One region of the Nocardia sp. NPDC006982 genome, then DNA from elsewhere that is predicted to be linked to it. Evidence: riboswitches for the same ligand, from Rfam matches in the RefSeq annotation. Region 1 holds a riboswitch; each other region holds the start of a gene.
What was found. A riboswitch is a leader RNA that binds a small molecule or an ion and turns the genes downstream of it on or off. The one in region 1 is predicted to bind S-adenosylmethionine.
Positions count from the first base shown of each region.

Region 2: linked by a shared signal. The riboswitch ahead of ACFYOW_RS34300 (aminotransferase class V-fold PLP-dependent enzyme) and the one ahead of ACFYOW_RS37935 (amino acid ABC transporter permease) in region 1 are both predicted to bind S-adenosylmethionine.
Region 3: linked by a shared signal. The riboswitch ahead of ACFYOW_RS32360 (homoserine O-acetyltransferase) and the one ahead of ACFYOW_RS37935 (amino acid ABC transporter permease) in region 1 are both predicted to bind S-adenosylmethionine.
Region 4: linked by a shared signal. The riboswitch ahead of ACFYOW_RS36185 (rhodanese-like domain-containing protein) and the one ahead of ACFYOW_RS37935 (amino acid ABC transporter permease) in region 1 are both predicted to bind S-adenosylmethionine.

Region 1 is NZ_JBIAFV010000014.1:169,442-174,403, reverse strand. Features, by position in the region: gene ACFYOW_RS37950 (LppM family (lipo)protein) at 1-65, shown strand, start outside; gene ACFYOW_RS37945 (glycosyltransferase) at 74-1,216, shown strand; gene ACFYOW_RS37940 (hypothetical protein) at 1,399-2,112, opposite strand; SAM riboswitch class I at 2,445-2,538, shown strand; gene ACFYOW_RS37935 (amino acid ABC transporter permease) at 2,548-3,543, shown strand; gene ACFYOW_RS37930 (amino acid ABC transporter ATP-binding protein) at 3,540-4,319, shown strand; gene ACFYOW_RS37925 (ABC transporter substrate-binding protein) at 4,339-4,962, shown strand, end outside.
Region 2 is NZ_JBIAFV010000011.1:192,728-197,689, forward strand. Features, by position in the region: gene ACFYOW_RS34290 (DHA2 family efflux MFS transporter permease subunit) at 1-1,276, shown strand, start outside; gene ACFYOW_RS34295 (LysE family translocator) at 1,321-1,956, opposite strand; SAM riboswitch class IV at 2,070-2,183, shown strand; gene ACFYOW_RS34300 (aminotransferase class V-fold PLP-dependent enzyme) at 2,230-3,552, shown strand; gene ACFYOW_RS34305 (YbaB/EbfC family nucleoid-associated protein) at 3,819-4,331, shown strand; gene ACFYOW_RS34310 (hypothetical protein) at 4,335-4,679, shown strand; gene ACFYOW_RS34315 (hypothetical protein) at 4,684-4,962, shown strand, end outside.
Region 3 is NZ_JBIAFV010000010.1:67,047-72,008, reverse strand. Features, by position in the region: gene ACFYOW_RS32370 (MFS transporter) at 1-1,196, opposite strand, end outside; gene ACFYOW_RS32365 (TetR family transcriptional regulator) at 1,329-2,072, shown strand; SAM riboswitch class IV at 2,116-2,226, shown strand; gene ACFYOW_RS32360 (homoserine O-acetyltransferase) at 2,658-3,770, shown strand; gene ACFYOW_RS32355 (TetR/AcrR family transcriptional regulator) at 3,786-4,475, opposite strand; gene ACFYOW_RS32350 (oxygenase MpaB family protein) at 4,612-4,962, shown strand, end outside.
Region 4 is NZ_JBIAFV010000013.1:65,414-70,375, forward strand. Features, by position in the region: gene ACFYOW_RS36170 (hypothetical protein) at 1-606, shown strand, start outside; gene ACFYOW_RS36175 (hypothetical protein) at 697-1,353, shown strand; gene ACFYOW_RS36180 (O-succinylhomoserine sulfhydrylase) at 1,475-2,689, opposite strand; gene ACFYOW_RS36185 (rhodanese-like domain-containing protein) at 2,686-3,102, opposite strand; SAM riboswitch class IV at 3,117-3,233, opposite strand; gene ACFYOW_RS36190 (hypothetical protein) at 3,299-3,754, opposite strand; gene ACFYOW_RS36195 (FAD-dependent oxidoreductase) at 4,111-4,962, shown strand, end outside.

The DNA.
Region 1 (4,962 bases):
CGCCCGGTGCACCGGAAACCAACTTCTCACCGAGCAATCTGTGGCGTTCGCTGACCCGCCGCTGACGCGAACCCTGCGCGCGGGCGCGGCGATCGCCGCGTGGACGGGCGCGGGTATCGCGCTGTTCGGTTGCGGGACAGCGTTGTTCAACCGCGTGACGGTGCGCAGGCTCTCGGCCGGACCGAATACCGTGATCGAGCCGGTGTCGGTGTGTATCCCGGCACGCGATGAGGCACAGCGACTGCCCGAGCTGATCAATGATCTCCGTGGCCAGGTGGGTGTGCCGCGACTGCGGGTGCTGATTCTCGACGACGCGTCGTCGGACGGGACCGAAGCGGCCGCGCTCGACGCGATTGCGGACGATTCGCGCTTCACGGTGTTCCGCTCCGAGACCGAACCCGCACCCGGATGGACCGGAAAGGCCGCGGCCTGCGCGCGACTGGCCGAGTTGGCCGATGCCACGGTGCTGATCTTTCTCGATGCCGATGTACGACTGGCACCGAATGCGGTCGCCGCGGCGACCGCCGAATTGCGCCGCAGCCGAGCCGCATTGTTGTCACCGTGGCCGTACCAGGTGACCGAATCGCTGGCCGAGGCGCTGGTGCAGCCGCTGCTGTGCTGGTCGTGGGCGACGAGCCTGCCGATCGCGGCCGCCAATCGCAGCCTGCGCCCCTCGACAGCCGTGGCCTGCGGCCAGTTCCTGGTGTTCGACGCCACCGCCTACCACGCCATCGGCGGGCATGCCGCGGTCGCCGCGAGCCCGACCGAGGACCTGGATATCGCTCGCGCGCTGCGTCGCTCGGGTCGCCGGACCGCGCTGGTCGCGGCAGGCCGAGCGGCGAGCACCCGAATGTACCGTGGCGCAGCCGAACTGGAGACCGGTTACAACCGTTGGCTGTGGTCCGCCTACGGCGGCACGACAATCGGCGGCGCGGCGGTGGGAGCCGTTGCGACACTGGCCTACTGGGCGCCCCCACTGGCCGCGATCGGCGGCCAGGGCTCCATACGCACCGCCGGTCTCATCGGCTACGGCGCCGCGGTCGCCAGCCGCCTGCTCGCGCGCTCACTGGAACGCGGCGCCACGACCCGCACCGACGCCCTTGCTGCCCTGGCACATCCGATCTCCATCGACGCCTACCTCCGCCTCTGGACCCGCTCCCGCCGCGCCCACCGCACCGGCGCGTTGACCTGGAAGTCCCGCCCCTTGACCCGCTGATCAAGATCAGGTGGGATCCGTGGCGGCATCGCCCGAGAAGACCCAGCCGCCAGTGCCACCTGATCTTGATCGGTCCTCAGGACTCTCAGGGATGGGGCGGGCTGCGCCGGCGACCGCAGTCGATTCCGCGGGGCCGGGATCTGTCCACGGGCCCCGAGCCTGTCTCGGCCAGGGCCCGTGGATCAGCGCACTGTGGTGAGTCCTATGGTCGGGACGAAGAAGCAGGACTTGGTGCCGTGGTCCACGGTGCCGAAGACGGCGGCGAGTACGGTGCCGGATCCGGTGTCGACGGGAACCGCGCGCACACCGCCGACCGGGAATACGGCGAAGAAGTCTTGGATGGCGCGTTCGGCCAGTGGCCTTATCTCGGTCGGGGTTTCGGCGGGCACCATCGTGCGGACCACATCGGAGATCGATCCCATGGCGGTGATGCCGCTGCGGCCATTGGCCAGGTTGACCCAGGCGACGTTCATGCCTGAAGCATTCGTGCTGTCCGGGCCGAGGCCGTAGGGGACGAAGGTGAACATGACCTGGCCCGCCTTGACGGCGCTCGGGTCGAGTCCCGGAATGGCCACCGTGGTTTTGGGCCACGGCCCGGGGACTGCGCCCGCAACCGCGGGCACCAGACCGAGGCTGCCGGTGTCGGAGCAGAACGGCGCGAGCGCCGGGTACAGGAACGGGTCGATGTCGAAGGTGCGCAGCGCGTCCACGACGGCTCGGTAACCGGCGAACAGATCACCTGGTGCGGTCGGGGTGGACGGTGCGGTCGCGGCCGGAACGGCGGGGGCGGGCATCGCCGCCGGACCCGCGGCGGCGATGCCGGGGGCGGCGAGAGTCAGCGCGGCCGTACCGGTCGCGATGGTGGCTAGCGTGGTCAGACGGCGCAGCAGGGTCACGGCGGACCTCCTCATCGTCGGGCACGAATCGAGGTCCGAGAGTACTCCGGCAAACCTTCGCAACCGCGTTTATTTTGGCGGTCGACACGTTCGCGCCGCGCGTCCCGATGGACCGCCGCGGCGCTGCCCAGGCGGGCAATCCGGACGAAGAGCACGCGGAAAACTTGCTCCGAAATGCCGCGATCCAATGCGCGACCGGACCAATAGTGACTGCTCACGACCATGCAAGCAAGGTCTGCGCTCACGCTGATTCGTACCCTTGTGCCGGACTTCGCCTGCTTCGCATGATATTTCGGCTAGACCCATTGACCGACCCGTGCTCGGCGTCGGACACACCATCCAGAGCGACCGAGAGACCTGGCTCGTCGACGTCGCAGCAACCCCCCGGTCACCGGGTGCGGGTGCTTCCGCCGGGAACGATGGAGGAACCGAAATATGAGCGCATCCGTCGCATCCGATACTCCGGTATCGGATGTCCCGATACCGGCTGCACCCACCGCCACCGTAAGCAGTACCGACGCACCGGCGATCGCCAAATCCTGGCATCCGTGGCGCTGGGTCGTCAGCGCCGTCGCGCTCGTGCTGCTCGCACAGTTCGTCCACGGACTGGCCACCAATCCGGGCTGGGATTGGTCGACGTTCGCCAAGTACTTCACCGCGAAATCGGTGCTGTCGGCGCTGAAGGTCACCTTGGAGCTGACCCTGTGGGGTACGGCGCTAGGCTTTCTGATCGGTACGGCATTGGCGATCGCCCGCCTGTCGAACAATCCGGTGCTGCGGGTGATCTCGTGGGTCTACATCTGGGCGTTCCGCTCGATTCCGCTGATCGTGCAACTGCTGTTCTGGTTCAACATCGCCTACCTCTACCACACGCTTTCGCTCGGAATCCCGTTCGGCCCTTCCTTTCTCACCTTCGAGGTGAACGGGGTGATCAGCGGTTTCACCGCGGCGGTCATCGGCCTCGCGTTGCATCAGGCGGCGTATGCGGCCGAGATCATCCGGGCCGGATACATTTCGGTCGATCCGGGGCAGCTGGAAGCAGCTGCGGCACTCGGTATTCCACCGGTCCGCCAGTTCCGCACGGTCATCGTCCCGCAGGCCATGCGCTCGATTCTGCCGAATGCGACCAATGAGGTGATCAGCCTGTTCAAGGGCACCTCGATCGTCTCGGTCATGGCGATCGCGGAACTCTTCTACCAGGTCCAGGTGATCTACGGCCGCAACGGCCGGGTGGTGCCACTGCTCATGGTGGCCACCGTCTGGTACATCGTGCTGACCACGATTCTGTCGGTGGTGCAGTTCTATATCGAACGCCACTACGCCAAGGGCACGCACCGCACGCCCCCACCGACACCGGTGCAGAAGGTCTGGCGCGGGCTGCGCGAAATCGCCGAAATCGGTTCCGCCGCACCGCGCGGAGCGACTCGATGAGCGCGCCGGTGGCCCAGGCCCCTGCGGTACAGGTGCGCGGTGTGCGTAAGTCCTACGGCAGCACCGAGGTCCTTGCCGGCATCGATCTGACCGTGCGGGCCGGTGAAGTGGTCGCCGTGATCGGACCGTCCGGATCCGGCAAGTCGACGCTGCTGCGGGTGGTCAACCATCTGGAGTCGCTGGATGCGGGCACCGTGCACATCGACGGCGAACTGATCGGATATCGGCTGCGCCGCAATAAGTTGCATGCGCTGCCGGACCGCGAAGTGCGAAAACAGCGCTCGCATATCGGCTTCGTCTTCCAGCAGTTCAATCTCTTCCCGCATCTGACGGTGCTCGACAATGTCACGCTCGCACCGATTTCCGCGCAGGGTCGCCCGCGTGCGGAAATCGAGTCCGAGGCACGGGATTTGCTCGAGCGGGTCGGCATCGGCGACCTGACCGACGCCTATCCGCGGCGGCTGTCCGGCGGACAACAGCAGCGCGTGGCCATCGCGCGGGCATTGGCGCTGCGACCGCCGGTGATCCTCTTCGACGAACCCACCTCCGCGCTGGATCCGGAGCTCGTCGGCGAAGTCCTCGATGTGATCCGCGACCTCGCCGACGGCGGGACCGCGCTGGTGATCGTCACCCACGAAATCGGTTTCGCCCGTGAGGTCGCCGACACCGTCGTATTCCTCGACGGCGGCGTGATCGTCGAACAAGGTCCGCCCGCCGCAGTACTCGACAACCCGCAACACCCGCGCACCCGCGCATTTCTGTCCCGAGTCCGCTGAGCGCGGTGCGCGCTCCCCGATGAACAGGTATTCGATGAAGCTCTCTGCCCTGGTCGGCCTGGCCGCCACGGTCGCCTTGCTGGCCACCGGCTGCGGCACCGATCCGGACGCGGAAAACTCCGCGCAGCCCGCCGGTTCGATCACCTTCGACCTCTCCCCCGGCCAGTCCGGCCGGATCCACGCCCCCAAGGTCGATGCCATTGCCGCCGAACTGCCGCAGGCCATTCGCGATCGCGGCACACTGGTCGTCACCGGATCCGGCGGTGCCGCACCGCCATTGCGGTTCTACGCCACCGACGATAAGACCATCGTCGGGTCCGAGATCGATTTCGCCTCGCTCATCGCGGACATCCTCGGGTTGAAACTCGTTGCGCAGGTGGCCGATTGGTCACAGAACTTCGTGCGGGTCGACTCGGGCGAGGCCGATGTCTTCATCTCCAACGTCACCGTGACCGAGGAGCGCAAGGAGAAGTACGACTTCGCCACCTATCGCAATGACACGGTCGCGCTGGAGATCCCGAAGCAGAGCACGCTCGATTACAAAGACCGTAAGAGCCTGGCGGGCAAGCGGATCGGCGTCGGCAGCGGCACCAATCAGGAGCAGCTGCTGGTGAAGTGGAACGAGCAGAATATCGCCGAGGGC
Region 2 (4,962 bases), on a different contig from region 1:
GACGGATCTCGGTGCGGCACTGGACAGTGCCCAGTGGATCGCGAGCGGGTATCTGCTTGCGCTCGCCGTCACGCTGCCGCTGTGCGGTTGGCTCGGGCGGCAATTCGGAATGGACCGGGTCTGGTTGGCCGCGCTCGCCGGATTCACGGTGACCTCGGGACTGTGCGCGCTGGCTCCGAATATCGGCTGGCTCATCGGTTTTCGGATCGCGCAGGGTCTGGCCGCGGGGCTATTGGTGCCCGCCGGGCAGACGCTGCTCGGGCAGGTCGCGGGTCCGCATCGGTTGGGCCGGGTAATGAGTGTCGTCGGCATCGCGGTGGTCACCGCGCCCGCGATCGGACCGACCATCGGCGGCGTCATGCTGGCGAACCTGGATTGGGAGTGGTTGTTCCTGATCAATATCCCGTTCGGGCTGGTGGCGTTCGTCCTGGGGCGTCGGCTGTTACCGCGGGCGCAGGCGTCGGGCAACGGCGGTCGATTCGATGCCACCGGATTCGCATTGATCGCGGTCGGGCTGTCGGCGCTGGTCTATGGGCTGGGTGAATTCGGCAGTCGCGGTAGCGTTTCCGCGCCGACGGTCTGGGTGTCGGTAGTGGTCGGGGTGTTGGCGCTCGGCCTGTTCGTGGTGCGGTCGGTGCGCGGTGGCGGCGGAAGTCTGCTCGATGTCGGAATGTTCCGGCATCCGGTATTCGCGACGGCGAATGTGGCGAACTTCTTCGCCGGTGCGTCGCTGTTCGGGGCAATGCTGTTGCTGCCGTTGTACTTTCAAGTGCTGCATCGCGACGGTCTCATCGCGACGGGTTTGCTGCTCATGTCCTTCGGGATCGGTGGCATCATCGCGCTGCCCGTCGGCGGGCGCTTGACCGATCGGTACGGCGGGGGAGTGGTCGCGGTGGTCGGCAGTGCGGTGACGGCCGCAGTCACGGTGCCGTTCGCGTTCGGCGATGCGTCGATGAATCCCGTTGTCGTGCAGGTACTTCTGTTGATCCGCGGTGTGGCGACCGGATTGACCGGGGTGCCGATCATCGCTGCGGCCTACGCCGCGGCGCGGCCCGATCAGCTGCCGGATGCGGCATCGTTCGTGAATATTCTGCAGCGGGTCGGCGGGTCGATCGGAGCGGCACTGCTCGCGGTGGTGCTGTATCGCGCGGCCGCTGCGGGATTGTCGGTGGATGCCGGGTTCCGGCACGCGTTCTGGTGGCTCACGGCCGCGTCGGTCATCTCGTTGATCGCATCACTATTGCTGTGGCGCAAAGAGATTCAGCCGAATCCGTGACGCTGTGCGCCTGGTCGGTGGCGACCGGCCAGGCGCATGCCGGATTACGCGGCGGAAGCGGCCGTGCCGATGCCGAGCGCTGCGAGTATGGCCGCGCTGATCTGTTCGAGCCGATCGCGAACCTGTGGTCGGCGCAACATGGCAACCGCTCGTGACGCCAGCACGGCGAGCAGGATCATCTCGACGGCGGCAATGGAGCATTCGATGGCGCCAAGGGCGAGGGTGTTCAGAAATGTGACATCGGTGAGGAATTGCGGCAGTACCGCCAGGTAGAACAGCCCGACCTTCGGGTTGAACATGCACGACACCAGGCCTGCGGCGAATGCCGAGCGGATCGAGGCGGGGGCCTCCGCGGCCGACTGTCCGGACGCCGCGGCGGTGCCCGCCCTGCGCTGCTTGCGGTGATCGATCAGTGCGCGAATTCCCAAGTACACCAAGTAGATTCCGCCGATGACCTTGAGCGTTCGGTAGGCCGTCGCGGACTGTTCCAGCAGGGCGGCCACCCCTGCCGCGACCACCACCGCCCACACGATCCCGCCCAATGCCGAGCCGATCGCCGCGGCAATACCGGGTCGCGCGTCCACGATCGAGAAGCGCAGCACCAGGAACGAATCCGGGCCGGGCGTGATCGACAGCAGAATGCACAGGCCGATGAAGCTGAGCAGCAGGGAAAGCGTCACCTCTCGATCAGATCGCACATCACTCGGCATTGCAAGGTTATTTATTCGACTGCATGTGTATGCAGCAATGGACCGGTTGACAGGGCGGTGCGGTATCTGCCAATCTCGGTTCAGGTCATGAGTGCCAGCGTCAAGCCCCGGCTAGCTGGTCGGCAACCCTCCTCCGCGGTGGGGTGCTCCGGGTGACGACCGGGCCGCAGCCCGACCGGGTGCGGCAAGCGCGGACTCGGATGATCACCAGATTTCGGGTCCCATAGCCGATGGGATTTTGTGATGACCGCTGTAATCGATCAGAGCTGTGCCGCCCTCGCCCGGGTCTCCGGCGACGATCTCCGAGTGCCGCTGGTACAGGGCGGAACGACCACCTACGCGAACTTCGACTACGCCGCTAGCGCACCGGCATTGGCGCAGGTCACCGACCGCGTGCAGCAGCTGCTGCCGTTCTACGCGAGCGTGCACCGCGGCGCCGGTTACGCCTCGCGGATCTCCACCGAGTGCTACGAGGCCGCACGCGGTTCGGTCACCCGCTTCCTCGACGCCGCCGACGGCCAAGTCGTGGTGTTCACCCGCAACACCACCGATTCGCTGAATCTGCTCGCCGCCTGTGTGCCCGGCGACACCGTGGTGCTGGATATCGAACATCATGCGAACCTCCTGCCCTGGACCCGGCACGGTCGTCGCGTCGTCAAGGCCGCGGCGACCGTCGAGGAGACGATCCGCCAGCTGATCGCCGAATTGTGCAGTAAGCCGGCGGCATTGCTCGCGGTCACCGGCGCGTCCAATGTGACCGGTGAGGTGCTGCCGCTCGAGCGCCTGGCCACCATCGCGCACCAGTGCGGTGCGCGCATCCTGGTCGATGCCGCGCAGCTGGCACCGCATCGTCGAATCAGCCTGCGCGCCACCGGAATCGACTACCTCGCCTTTTCCGGTCACAAGCTCTACGCACCGTTCGGCGCGGGAGTGCTTGTCGGACGCCGGGATTGGCTCGATGCCGCCGAACCTTATCTGGCGGGCGGCGGGGCGGTCCGCGAGGTCACCACTACCAGCACGGAATGGGCATCGGCACCGCAGCGTCACGAGGCCGGTTCGCCGAATGTCCTGGGCGCGGCCGCGCTCGCCGCCGCATGTGATGCGCTGTGCGCGATCGATCCGAAAACCCTTGCCGCGCATGAGCGAAGGCTCGCCGATCGCCTGCGTGCCGGGCTGTCCGCGATTGCGGGGGTCAACCTGCTGCGCATCTGGGACGACAGCCCCGACACCGTCGGCATTGTCGCCTTCACCCTGGACGGATTCGTCCCCGGACACGTCGCGGCCTATCTCTCCGCCGAACACGGCATCGGCATACGCGACGGGCGCTTCTGCGCGCACCCGCTGCTCGAGCGTCTCGGCCTGGACGGTGCGCTGCGTGCCAGCATCGGCCTCGGCACCAGCTCCGCCGATGTGGATCGGCTGGTCGAGGCCATCGCTACTCTCGTCGACAAGGGTGCGTCGTGGAATTACGCCAGTACTGACGGACTTTGGAACCCGACACCGGAGACCCGCCCCTTCGCCCACCCCGAAACCAACGATGGCGCCGCGCCCTGCTCGATCGGCTGATCCGAGCCGTCGGCTCGGTCGTAGCTGCCGCCCGGCATTGGGCTGACGCGGTCCGAGGACCGGATGAACTTATGGCCAGCGGACGAACGTGCGCGGAGCCTGGGCGGCGGATTCGGCCAGGTCGGCATGATCCGCCGGCGTGCAGAATTCGCTCTGAAGAATTCACCAAACAATTTGCGGTACCGCGGAACCGCCGCTCCATCCCTTGCGTCTAGAAAAGTGATGGCACTCGTCCGGCCGGGGCGGGGGTACGGAAAGGCGGCTGAATGAATTCGGCAGAGCGGGACACGCTCCAGTCCTGGACGGACGGGATGCGCGGCCGAATCGACCAGATGACCGATGTCTACGAGCGGCAGCTAGAGCAGTTCGGCGCGGCGAAGACCGAGCTGGCCAACCTGACAGTGCAGGGCTGGTCCCAGGATCAGCTGGTTCGGGTGACGGCGAATTCGGCGGGCATTGCGCTGGATGTGTGGGTGGCGCCGGAGGCGTTCAAGCGCTCGAATCCGGAGCGGCTCGGTGCGGCGATGACCGAGGCGGCGCAGGCCGCGGCCCGGGCCGCCAAGGAGCAGCTCGACGCGCGCCTGGCGCCGGTGCTCGCGGCGGTGTCGGAGGTCGGGCTGCCCGAGGATCCGTTCGGCGAACTGCCGGCGATCGCCCGGCCCGACGGAAATATCCTGCCGCCGCCTCCGCCGGAGCCCGAACCGGAGCCGCAGATGGAGTTCCCTCGGCGGCTGGACGAGGATCCGGACGACGAGGGCCCGCATTGGAAGGGCTGGTAGGTCATGGGCAACAGCAACTTCCGGCTCGATCCGGCGCAGTTCCGTTCGATCGCGACCGAAATCGGTTCGCTGGGCACCGAATTCGCCACCGAGGTGGCGGAATTCACCAGCGCGCTGAGCGAGGACGGCGACGGCATCGGCGATGACGAATTCGGAAAGGCCTTCCTGCAGAACTTCCTGGGCCCTGTCGAGGATGCGACCGAGATGCTCGACGGTGTGATCAGCCTGCTCGGATCGGTCCAGAAGCGTTTCACCGCCGTCGCGGACGCCGTGACGACGACCGATGGGGACTTCGAGTCGGCCGTCGAGAAGATCACCGGCCTGCTCGACGAGAACGGCAAGGGGTAGCCGCATGGGATTGCAGATACCAGCGGCGCTGGAGCCGGTGGCGGCGGTCGTCGTCTATCGCTGGCCGAAGGCGGATGAGACCAAGCTGTTCAGTTTGGGCAACAAGGCCGAGGCGATGGCGAATACGCTGGAGAAGTACTCCGGCAAGATCGATACCAAATTCCAAGAGGCACTCGGCCATATCGAGGGCGAGACCCACGACGCGATCGAGCGCTATCGACAGAAGACGATGCAAGCGGTCGAGACGCTCACCGATCTGCTCCGCGATATCGCCCTGGCGCTG
Region 3 (4,962 bases), on a different contig from region 1:
TCCGCCTCCTCGACCTGATGCAGCGCGACGGTCTGCATCCCGACGAACAGCGGGCCCATACCGAGCGCGATCAGCACCTGCGCCGGCAGCACACCGGCCGCGTAGCTGTCGCCGTAGCTCAGCTGCGCCAGCCACACCAGACCGAGCACACCGAGCACGGCCCCGGCCACCATCAGCGGGCGCGGGCCCAGCTTCGGCAGCAGCGCGCTGGTGACACCGGCGGAGATCGCGATGCCCGCCGGGAACGGCAGGAAGGCGAAACCGGCCTTCAGCGACGAGTAGCCGAGGGTGATCTGGAAGTAGTAGCTCAGGAACAGGAACATCGCGAACATCGCGATCGGGATCAGCAACGCGGCCAGGAAGGCGCCACCGCGGTTGATCTCACCCGGAATATGCAGCGGCAGTAGCGGATTCGACGAGCGACGCTCGATGGCGACGAAGGCGATCAGCAGAGCGACGCCGATGACGAGCAGCCCGAGGGTGCTGCCGGCCAGCCAGCCGTCCTCGGCGGCGCGGCTGAATCCGTACACGATGGCGATCAGACCGAGCGTCACGGTGACGGCGCCGGGCACGTCATAGCCGGCGGTGCGCGGTGTCGGCACATCCTTCACCACGAAAGCCAGGGCGCCGAGCAGCGCGAGCAGTGCGATCGGGGTATTCACCAGCAGGCACCAGCGCCAGGAGGCGTATTCGGTCAGCGCGCCACCCGCGATCAGGCCGAGTGCCGCACCACCCGCGGAGATACCGGCGAAGACGCCGAACGCGGTCGCGCGCTCCTTGGCCTCGGTGAAGGTCACCGAGAGCAGTGACAGTGCCGCGGGCGCGAGCAGCGCCGCGAACGCACCCTGCAGTGCCCGTCCGGCGAACAGCTCCGCACCGTTCTGCGCCAGACCCGCCACCGCGGACGCACCGGCGAAGCCGACCAGGCCGACGATGAAGATCCGACGCCGCCCGACGTAGTCGGCCAGCCGTCCGCCGAGCAGCAGCAGACCGCCGAAAATCAGCGTGTAGGCGGTCAGCATCCACTGCCGATTGCCGTCGCTGATGTCGAGATCCTGCTGGGCGAAGGGCAGCGAGATGGTCACGATGGTGGCGTCGAGAACCACCATGAGCTGGGCCAATGCGATCACCCCCAAGGCCCACCAGCGTGCCGAACTCGTTTGCTTCTCCAGAACTTCCACCGCAGTCTCGCTCACCTTGGTCTCCTCGTCCGACGTTCGTGCAGCCATCCTGTCATTGGCAGACATTTGTCGTCAAGAGAAAAATGTCGCACTACGACATTTGACTGTTAAGGACACAAACCGTCCCGATTGCGTTAACATGAGGCCATGCTCGAGTCATCGACGCCGATCGGCGCGAGCGCCACAGCCGAGGACGCTGTGCGCGCCCCAGCGAACCCAGGGCCCAATGCGTCCGGCGGTCCGGGGTTGCGCGAGCGCAAGAAGCAGCAGACCCGGTTGCGCATCATCGAGGTGGCGCTCGACCTGTGCGACGCACAGGGATTCGACGCGACGACGGTCGAACAGATCGCGGACCGCGCGGATGTTTCCCCGCGCACGATCAACCGGTATTTCGACAGCAAAGAGGCCATCGTCCTCGGGCCGGTCAAGGACTTCGGACTCGCGATCGCCGAATGCCTGCGCGGACTCCCGGTCACTGGCAATGAGCTGCAATCGCTGCGCGAGGCCTTCCTGCTGGTCGTCGACCAAGCCGCGGTGAATGTCGAGGGACCGCTGTCGTTCCGGCGCTTCCAGCAGATGCAGCGGATCCTGCGCAGCAGTCCGACGGTCAGTGCGCAGAGCATGGAACTGGCCGACGATAAGAACGCCGCGATCGCCGACGTGATCGCCGAGCGACTCGGCACCCAGCCCGACGCGCTACCGGTACGACTGGTCGTCGGCGCCTGGCAGCTGATCGGCCACCTCAGCATGGAGTGCCAGAACTCGATCTTCGACGAGGAAGACACCGCCGCGGCCGCCGCGGAGGCCCGCACCGGATTCACCACGTCGTTCGACGAGTTCATGCGTGTATGCACCGGGCAGCCCGCGACCGAACCGGCGGACAACCGGTAACGGATTTCAATCGCCGACCGCGCGCCGGTTACCATGTCCGTCAGGTCATGAGTGCCAGCGCGAAGCCCCGGCTTGCTGGACGGCAACCCTCCAGCAGCGGTGGGGTGCTCCGGGTGATGACCGGGCTCTCGATGGTCGAGAGCAAGCGCGCACTTCAGGAGGTATTTCCGATGAGTTGTTGTCCGTTACCCAGATCCCGATAAGACCTGCTGGCGAACAACCCTTTGGAGCACGACATGAGTGACCCCATCGCGTCCGCGGCCGCACTCCCGGTCTACCGGACCACGGCCCGGTTCAGTCGGGTAGCTAACATCGAGGATGTGCGTCCCCTCGTGATTCCCCCGGCATCGGCGACGCACTGTCCGCGGCGGGCTGTTTTCACGGCGGCGACGACGTGAGCGAGCGTAAGCGAGTGAACCAAAAACACAGCCGAGCATCGCTCGGTCATGGCGGAGCCGAGCGCCAGCGAGGCGGAGTCATGAGCGAGCGAACCATCGACACAGCACCCTCGGTCGCGACGGAGCCGAGCGCCGGCGAGGCGGAGTCGTGACCGTGACCGACCCCAGTACCGCGCGTTCGTCCGCGGTGGCCCTGCCACCGCCGGACGGGAGGCTCGGCATCATTGCCATCGGGGACGTGCGGCTGGAGACCGGCGCGGTCATCCCGGACGTTCATCTGGCCGTCCAGCGCTGGGGTGAGCTCTCCCCCGCACTGGACAACGTGGTGCTCGTCGAGCACGCGCTGACCGGCGATTCGCATGTCGTCGGGGTGCCCGACGATATCCATCCGCTGCCCGGCTGGTGGGACGGCATGGTCGGGCCGGGCGCACCGGTGGATACCGACGAATGGTGCGTCATCGCGACGAATGTGCTCGGCGGCTGCAAGGGCAGCACCGGCCCCTCGACGCTGGCACCGGACGGAAAGCCTTGGGGTGCAAGGTTTCCGGAGATATCTATCCGCGATCAGGTGACCGCGGAAGCGGCGCTGCTCGATCTGCTCGGCATCGAACGCCTGGCCGCCGTCGTCGGCGGTTCGATGGGCGGCATGCGGGTGCTGGAGTGGATGGTCGGCGCGCCGGAGCGGGTCGTATCCGCACTGGTACTTGCCGTCGGCGCACGCGCCACCGCCGACCAGATCGGCACGCAGACAACGCAAATCGCCGCCATCAAGGCCGATCCGGACTGGCAGGGCGGCGACTACCACGACACCGATCGCGCCCCGACGACCGGCATGGGCATCGCCCGCCGCATCGCACACCTGACCTACCGCACCGAGGGCGAACTCGATCACCGCTTCGAGAACAATGCGCAGGGCGACGAGGATCCGCGCAACGGCGGCCGCTACGCGGTACAGAGCTATCTGGACCACCAGGCCGAAAAGCTTTGCAGCCGTTTCGATCCCGCCACCTACGTGCTGCTGACCGAGGCGATGAACCGGCACGATATCGGCCGCGGGCGCGGCGGCATCGCGGCCGCCCTCGCCGCCACCCCGGTACCGTGCGTGGTCGGCGGCGTCGACTCGGATCGCTTGTACCCGTTGCGAACTCAACAGGAACTGGCCGACGGACTGCCGGGCTGCGAGGGCCTGGAGATCGTGCACTCCCGCGACGGCCACGACGGCTTCCTCACCGAAGCCGCCGCCGTATCCAAGCTGCTGACCGAGACAATGCGGTTGGCGCGAGTCGGTCGCAACGGCTGAAAGTTCGGCGTCCCATCATTCGGTTGACTGTGCGGCGGGGGCTCCGACGAGCAGTTGGACGATGGAGTGGACGAAGCCTTCCAATCGCTCGCGCGGATACTCGTCCGGCGCGCTGACCGCGAGCCTGCCGAGCATCTCGGCGACGCTCAACACCGAGTTGGTAAGTAGTGCGGAATCCATTCCCGCCCAACGAGGATCGAGTGCGATGCCCATACTGACCAGGGATTCGGCCTGGGTGAAGATACCGGTGCGGGAATCGGCTAGTGCCGCACGGTATTCGTCGGGGGCGCTGCCGGGAGTGGCGAGGATCAGGCGCCAGCGCGTCGGATTCTCCAGTGCGACACCGACGAACGCTTCGACCGTAGCCGAGGCCGCAGTCACCGGATCGGTACCGAGCAGATCGGTGGGCAGGGTCGCGGCGACCTGCTCGAGACCGCGTTCGCGTTCGCGTTCCAGCAGTGCCGCAACGAGTTCCGCGCGAGTCTTGAACACGGTGTACAGCACCGGTTTCCCGACGCCCGCCTCCTGCGCGACCGCCTCCATGCTCAGCTGGTGCAACTCCACCCTGCTCAACACCGCGTAGGCGGCGTCGAGCAGTTGGACGCGGCGCTCCTCGGGAGGTAGGCGTGGCGCGTATCGCCGTCGCGGCCGGTCCGGCGCGGTGCGCGATTCCGTCACTGTCGATTCACCTCCATTCGCGTCCATCCTGTCAGCATCGGCCTCCGGTTATGGAATCCATCCGAGAACAAATGCTACGCGACCGTTGTATTGCCTGGCGACAATTGCTACGGTTGCGTTGTATTCGCCGATCCAGGAGGGCGAGCAGGCAAAGGAGCAGCAGATGTCCTTCGATCCGACCACCCTTCGCCGGGACGACTACGGGTTCTTCGGCCCAGATTCGCCCAGCTGGAAGATCTGGACCGCGCCGACCGCCGTGATCGGCTTCCAGCGCGCGGTGGTACTCGAGCACTTCGACCCGTTCCTGACCGCGGCCGTCGCCGATTCGCAGGGCATCTACTCCGACCCGCGCAGCCGGCTGGACCACACCTTCGCCTACTTCCTGCTCGTCGCGATCGCCGACGGCCGCACAGCCATCGAGGCCTCGGAACATCTGATGCAGGTGCACGCGCCGATGACCGGCATCGAACCGATCAGCGGCAGGCGCTACAGCGCGAACAGTCCGGACACCCAA
Region 4 (4,962 bases), on a different contig from region 1:
TGGACGCGCTATGAAGACGGTGAGCTGGAATTCGTGCAGGCGCGTGAGTTCCAACTAGCCCTGCTGCGAGTGCACAGTGTGCTCGCGAACGAGATCGACGCCGGGATGTTGGAAGCTGCGGCCGCCGCTCTCGACCATACGGCGGGACTGGGCGACGTCGCCTCCGTCACGGGCCTGGACCGGGCGCATACCTATCAGCGCTGGGGCACCCTCACCGCGGCCGGTGAACGTATTGCGCTCATCATCTCGCAGCCGTGGCCTGATGCCGGGCCGTCTGCCGTCCGCTCTCCCGAAGTGCACTACGAGCGAGATCGGCGATGGTGGCGGGTGAGCAGCGCCGCCAGACGCAACGCCCATTACGCCATCGTTGTCGTCGACCGACTGGTCCAGCGCGTATACGCGATCGATCCGGACGGTTGGCAACCGGATTCCACCGGAACACGGTGGGAGTTCCGGGCACTCGGTTCCGAACCGCTATCGCAGATCCACGTAGACCGTGCGTACCGGAAGGGCCACCTACCGGTCCGATTGGGCGACCCCTATCCCGCCCGGCTGGATCGCGCGTGCGTCCCCAGTTACTTCTCGGATGGGCACGATGGCGACTGACGCGCCTACATCTATGCCATCCCCCGCTTCGAGCTGATCGAGGCCTCTGCCGACTTCTTCGGTGTCGAACCCAATAGAAAAGGACATTTCGTGATCGAAACCTCGCGCATCGCGGCGATCGGTATCGCATGCGTTGCGGCAATCGCGCCGGTAACCGCCCACGCGGAAGCATCCGCCGAACATGACATCGAGTACCAGGTCACCTCGGTGGAACGTGTTGTGACAACCACGCTATCTGGAGGGACCTTCGTACTCGACCACGATCACAGCTCGTTCACCATTCGCGATGAGAGCGGCGCACCCGTGCTGGTCGTGCCAACGCGAATCACCGTGGGCGACAAGGTGCTCACCGTCGACTCCGCACTCAGCAAAGACGCGAAGGAGCTGAGGTTGACGCCCGGTGAGCTGCGACCCGCTGCCGCGCCGGTCGCATCGCCCGTCGAGAACCAGGCTGCGATGGCGGAGTTCTCGACCCGATTGGGGCTCGCCGCCACGCTCGGCACATTCGTCGGCACCGTGATCGGTCTGGTCGTCGGGGGCGTTACCGGATGCATTGTGGGTTTGCCGCTGTTCGCGGTGGGCTGCATACCTGCCGCGATCGCCGGTGCGGGGATCGGCGGCGTTCTGGGGACAATTGTCGCCGGGGGGCCGGTCCTGATGCTTTCGGCCGTGGAGCTGATCGACACGCTCAACGCGCCCGAGGGGACGACTAAATGGGCGCAGAACTCTCTGAAACCTGCGAATTAGGTGATCAGCAATGCGGCGCGATAGAGCGCGCCGCATCCCCGATGGCGGCGGCCGTCGCCGGAAACCAGCCACCAGCCAGCCGACTCCACACCGGCGTTACCGACAGCACAGCCTCATACATCTAGCTGAGCGCATGGTCCAGATCGCTCAGCAAATCCTCGACATCCTCCAGTCCAACCGAGATGCGGACGACACCATCGGACAGGCCGATGGTGGCGCGGCCTTCGGGGCCCATGGCGCGGTGGGTTGTGGTGGCGGGGTGGGTGATGAGGGTTTTGGAATCGCCGAGGTTGTTGGAGATATCGATGATGCGCAGGCGGTTGAGGACCTCGAAGGCGCGCTTCTTGGCCTCGGCCTCCGGCGCGTTCAGTTCGAAGGTGACCACGGTGCCGCCGCCGCTCATCTGGCTGGTCGCCAGGTCGTACTGCGGATGCGAGTCCAGGTACGGGTAGCGCACCCACGAGACGGATTTGTTGCCCTCGAGGAAGCGGGCGATGCGCAGTGCGGATTCGGTCGAGTGACGCACGCGCAGCGGCATCGTCTCCAAACCCTTGAGCAGGGTCCATGCGTTGAACGGGCTCAGCGCCGGACCGGTATGGCGCATAAGGTTTTTCACCGGACCGTCGATGTAGTCCTGGGCGCCGAGGATCGCACCACCGAGCACCCGGCCCTGACCATCGATGTGTTTGGTGCCCGAATACACCAGCACATCCGCACCGAGTTCGAAACCGCGCTGCAGCAGTGGCGTGGCGAAGACGTTGTCCAGCACCACTTTCGCGCCTGCGGCATGCGCGAGTTCGGTCACCCGGCGCACGTCGACCAGGGTCTGCATCGGATTGGCCGGTGTCTCGAAGAACACGGCCTGGGTCGGCACCGAAAGCGCCTGCTCCCACTGATCCAGATCATCGCCGTCGACGAAGACCGTCTCCACACCCCAGCGCGGCAGAATCTCGTTGCACACCACGAAGCACGAGCCGAACAGGCTGCGCGCGGCCACAAGTCGATCGCCCGAGCCCAAAAGCGCACCTAGCGCGGTGAATACGGCCGACATGCCGCTCGCGGTAGCGAAACATGCTTCGGCGCCGTCGATCAGACGCAGGCGCTCCTCGAACATGGCGACCGTCGGGTTGCCGTAGCGGGAGTAGACGAAATGCTCGATATCGCCGGTGAACGCCGCCTCGGCCGCCTCGGCGCTCTCATAGACGAAACCGGAGGACAGGTACAGCGCCTCAGCGGTCTCCTCGAATCCCGAGCGGCGCAGGCCACCTCGCACGCCGAGCGTCGCGGGACCGACACCCTCGGGCAGTGGCTTGTCGAACGAACCGCCGGTGATCATGACTGCCGCCAGGGCAGGCCGATGGCGCGCCAGCCGGAGCCGCCGCGATGTCCGAGCTCATCGATCGGGCCTTCGAAGCCCTCCAGCACATTGAACGACGGGGCGATGCCGGCCCCGGTCGCGGCGACCGCCGCACCGATGGAACGCTGTCCGGAGCGACAGAGGAAGACGACGGGCGCAGCCGGATCGCGACCCTCCAGCGCCTTGGTCAGCTGCTCGACGAACTCACCGTTGCGGGCGCCGTTGCTGTCGACCCATTCGATCAGCACCGTCGGCCGTTCGATCGAGGTCGTATCCGGCACACCGACGAAACGCCATTCGGCCTCGGTGCGCACGTCTACCAAGACAGCTTCGGGATTGTCCTGCAACAACTCCCACGCCTGCTGTGGGGTGATGTCACCGGCATATGTCATGCGATCCTCCTGTGAATCCACGCTTGCCGCACCTGGGTTTCGGTGCGCGGCCAGGTCGTCACCCGGAGCACCCCACCGCGGAGGAGGGTTGCCGACCAGCCAGCCGGGGCTTGGCGCTGGTACTCATGACCCGAAAATGAGATTGCCTGGGCAGGGGCCGCCATGTCAAACCCCAGTTCGCACCGCGCAGAAGGAATCAACCGCAGACGATCCATCGGTCTTGGGAGCGGGTCAGATTCCAGGTTGCCGGGGTCTCCCGGCCCTCGACCGCGATGGTCACCGTCGCCTTGGCTTTATCGCCGTCGACCATCGCATTCTCAATCTTGGTGACCTTGATCGACTTTCCGGCCGCGGCCCCGCCGAATTGACCGGCGAGCGGCGTCTTGCTCTCGTCGAAGCCCTGACAGGCCACGCCCGGCGGCGGCGTGTTGTCGGTGGTGGCGCGGGCCTCTGCGTAGCGCTGCACCGCGGCCGCGATCTTGTCCGATTCTGTGACATTTTTCTCAGCGGGCGAAAGCACCGCACCGAGCACGATCGCGACCAGCACGACAGCGGCGAAGACGGCCGCCGCGATGAACGGCGCGATGGAGCGACGATCGGTCTGATCGACCTCGATTACGGGTTCTTCATCGGTGCCCTGCTGCTCTGTCATGGGTCGATCATCCCTGGTGGACGGCGGTATCCGGCATTCGGCCCCGGAACCTGCGCCGCGCGGATTTGATAGATGTGCGCAGAGCGGGTAGTCACGGTAGGTGGGCCGGGGGCAGCAAACACCCGGTGTACGCACCGCCGCAGGGTGCGCGCTGTGCCACCGATAGAATCGCGAGACTGCGGCGTGGCTGTCATAGCCGAGATGGCCGCCTGTTCGCATCAGCAGATGCGACCGAGAGGGTGCGTCAAGTTAGCCTAAGCTAAGACTGACGCCGTCAATTGTTTCGACCATAAGGGTGCGCGTAAAAGATGACCGAACAGAGTGCTGAGTCGACTAGCGGTGTGCGCGGGCCCTCCGTGGTTACGCAAGCTGCCTCCTCCGGGCCTGACGCGCACACCGCGGGGTCTCGCCCGCTTCGCATCGCGATCGTGGGCGCGGGCCCGGCCGGAATCTACGCCGCCGACGCGTTGATGAAGTCCGATGCCGAGGTGAGCATCGACCTGTACGAGCGCATGCCCGCGCCGTTCGGGTTGATCCGCTACGGCGTCGCGCCGGACCATCCGCGCATCAAGGGCATCATCACCGCCCTGCACAAGGTGCTGGACAAACCGCAGGTCCGCCTGCTCGGCAATATCGACTACGGCACCGACATCACCCTCGACGATCTGCGCACGTTCTATGACGCGGTGATCTTCTCCACCGGCGCCAACGCCGACCGCGCGCTGCCCATCCCCGGCATCGACCTGGACGGCAGCTACGGCGCCGCGGACTTCGTGTCCTGGTACGACGGGCATCCGGACGTGCCGCGCACCTGGCCGCTGGAGGCGGAGAAGGTCGCGGTCCTCGGTGTCGGCAATGTCGCACTCGACGTGGCGCGCGTGCTGGCCAAGACCGGCGACGAACTGCTGCCGACCGAGATCCCGCCGAACGTCTACAACGGACTGCAGGCCAATAAGGCCGTCGAGGTGCACGTCTTCGGCCGCCGCGGCCCGGCGCAGGCCAAGTTCACCCCGCTCGAGCTGCGCGAACTCGACCATTCCCCGACCATCGAGGTCATCGTCGATCCCGAGGACATCGACTACGACGAGGGCTCCGAGGCCGCGCGCAGGCACTCCAAGCAGGTCGACATGATCGCCAACACCCTCGAGCAGTGGGCCATCCGCGATGTCGGTAACCGCCCGCACAAGCTGTTCCTGCACTTCTTCGAG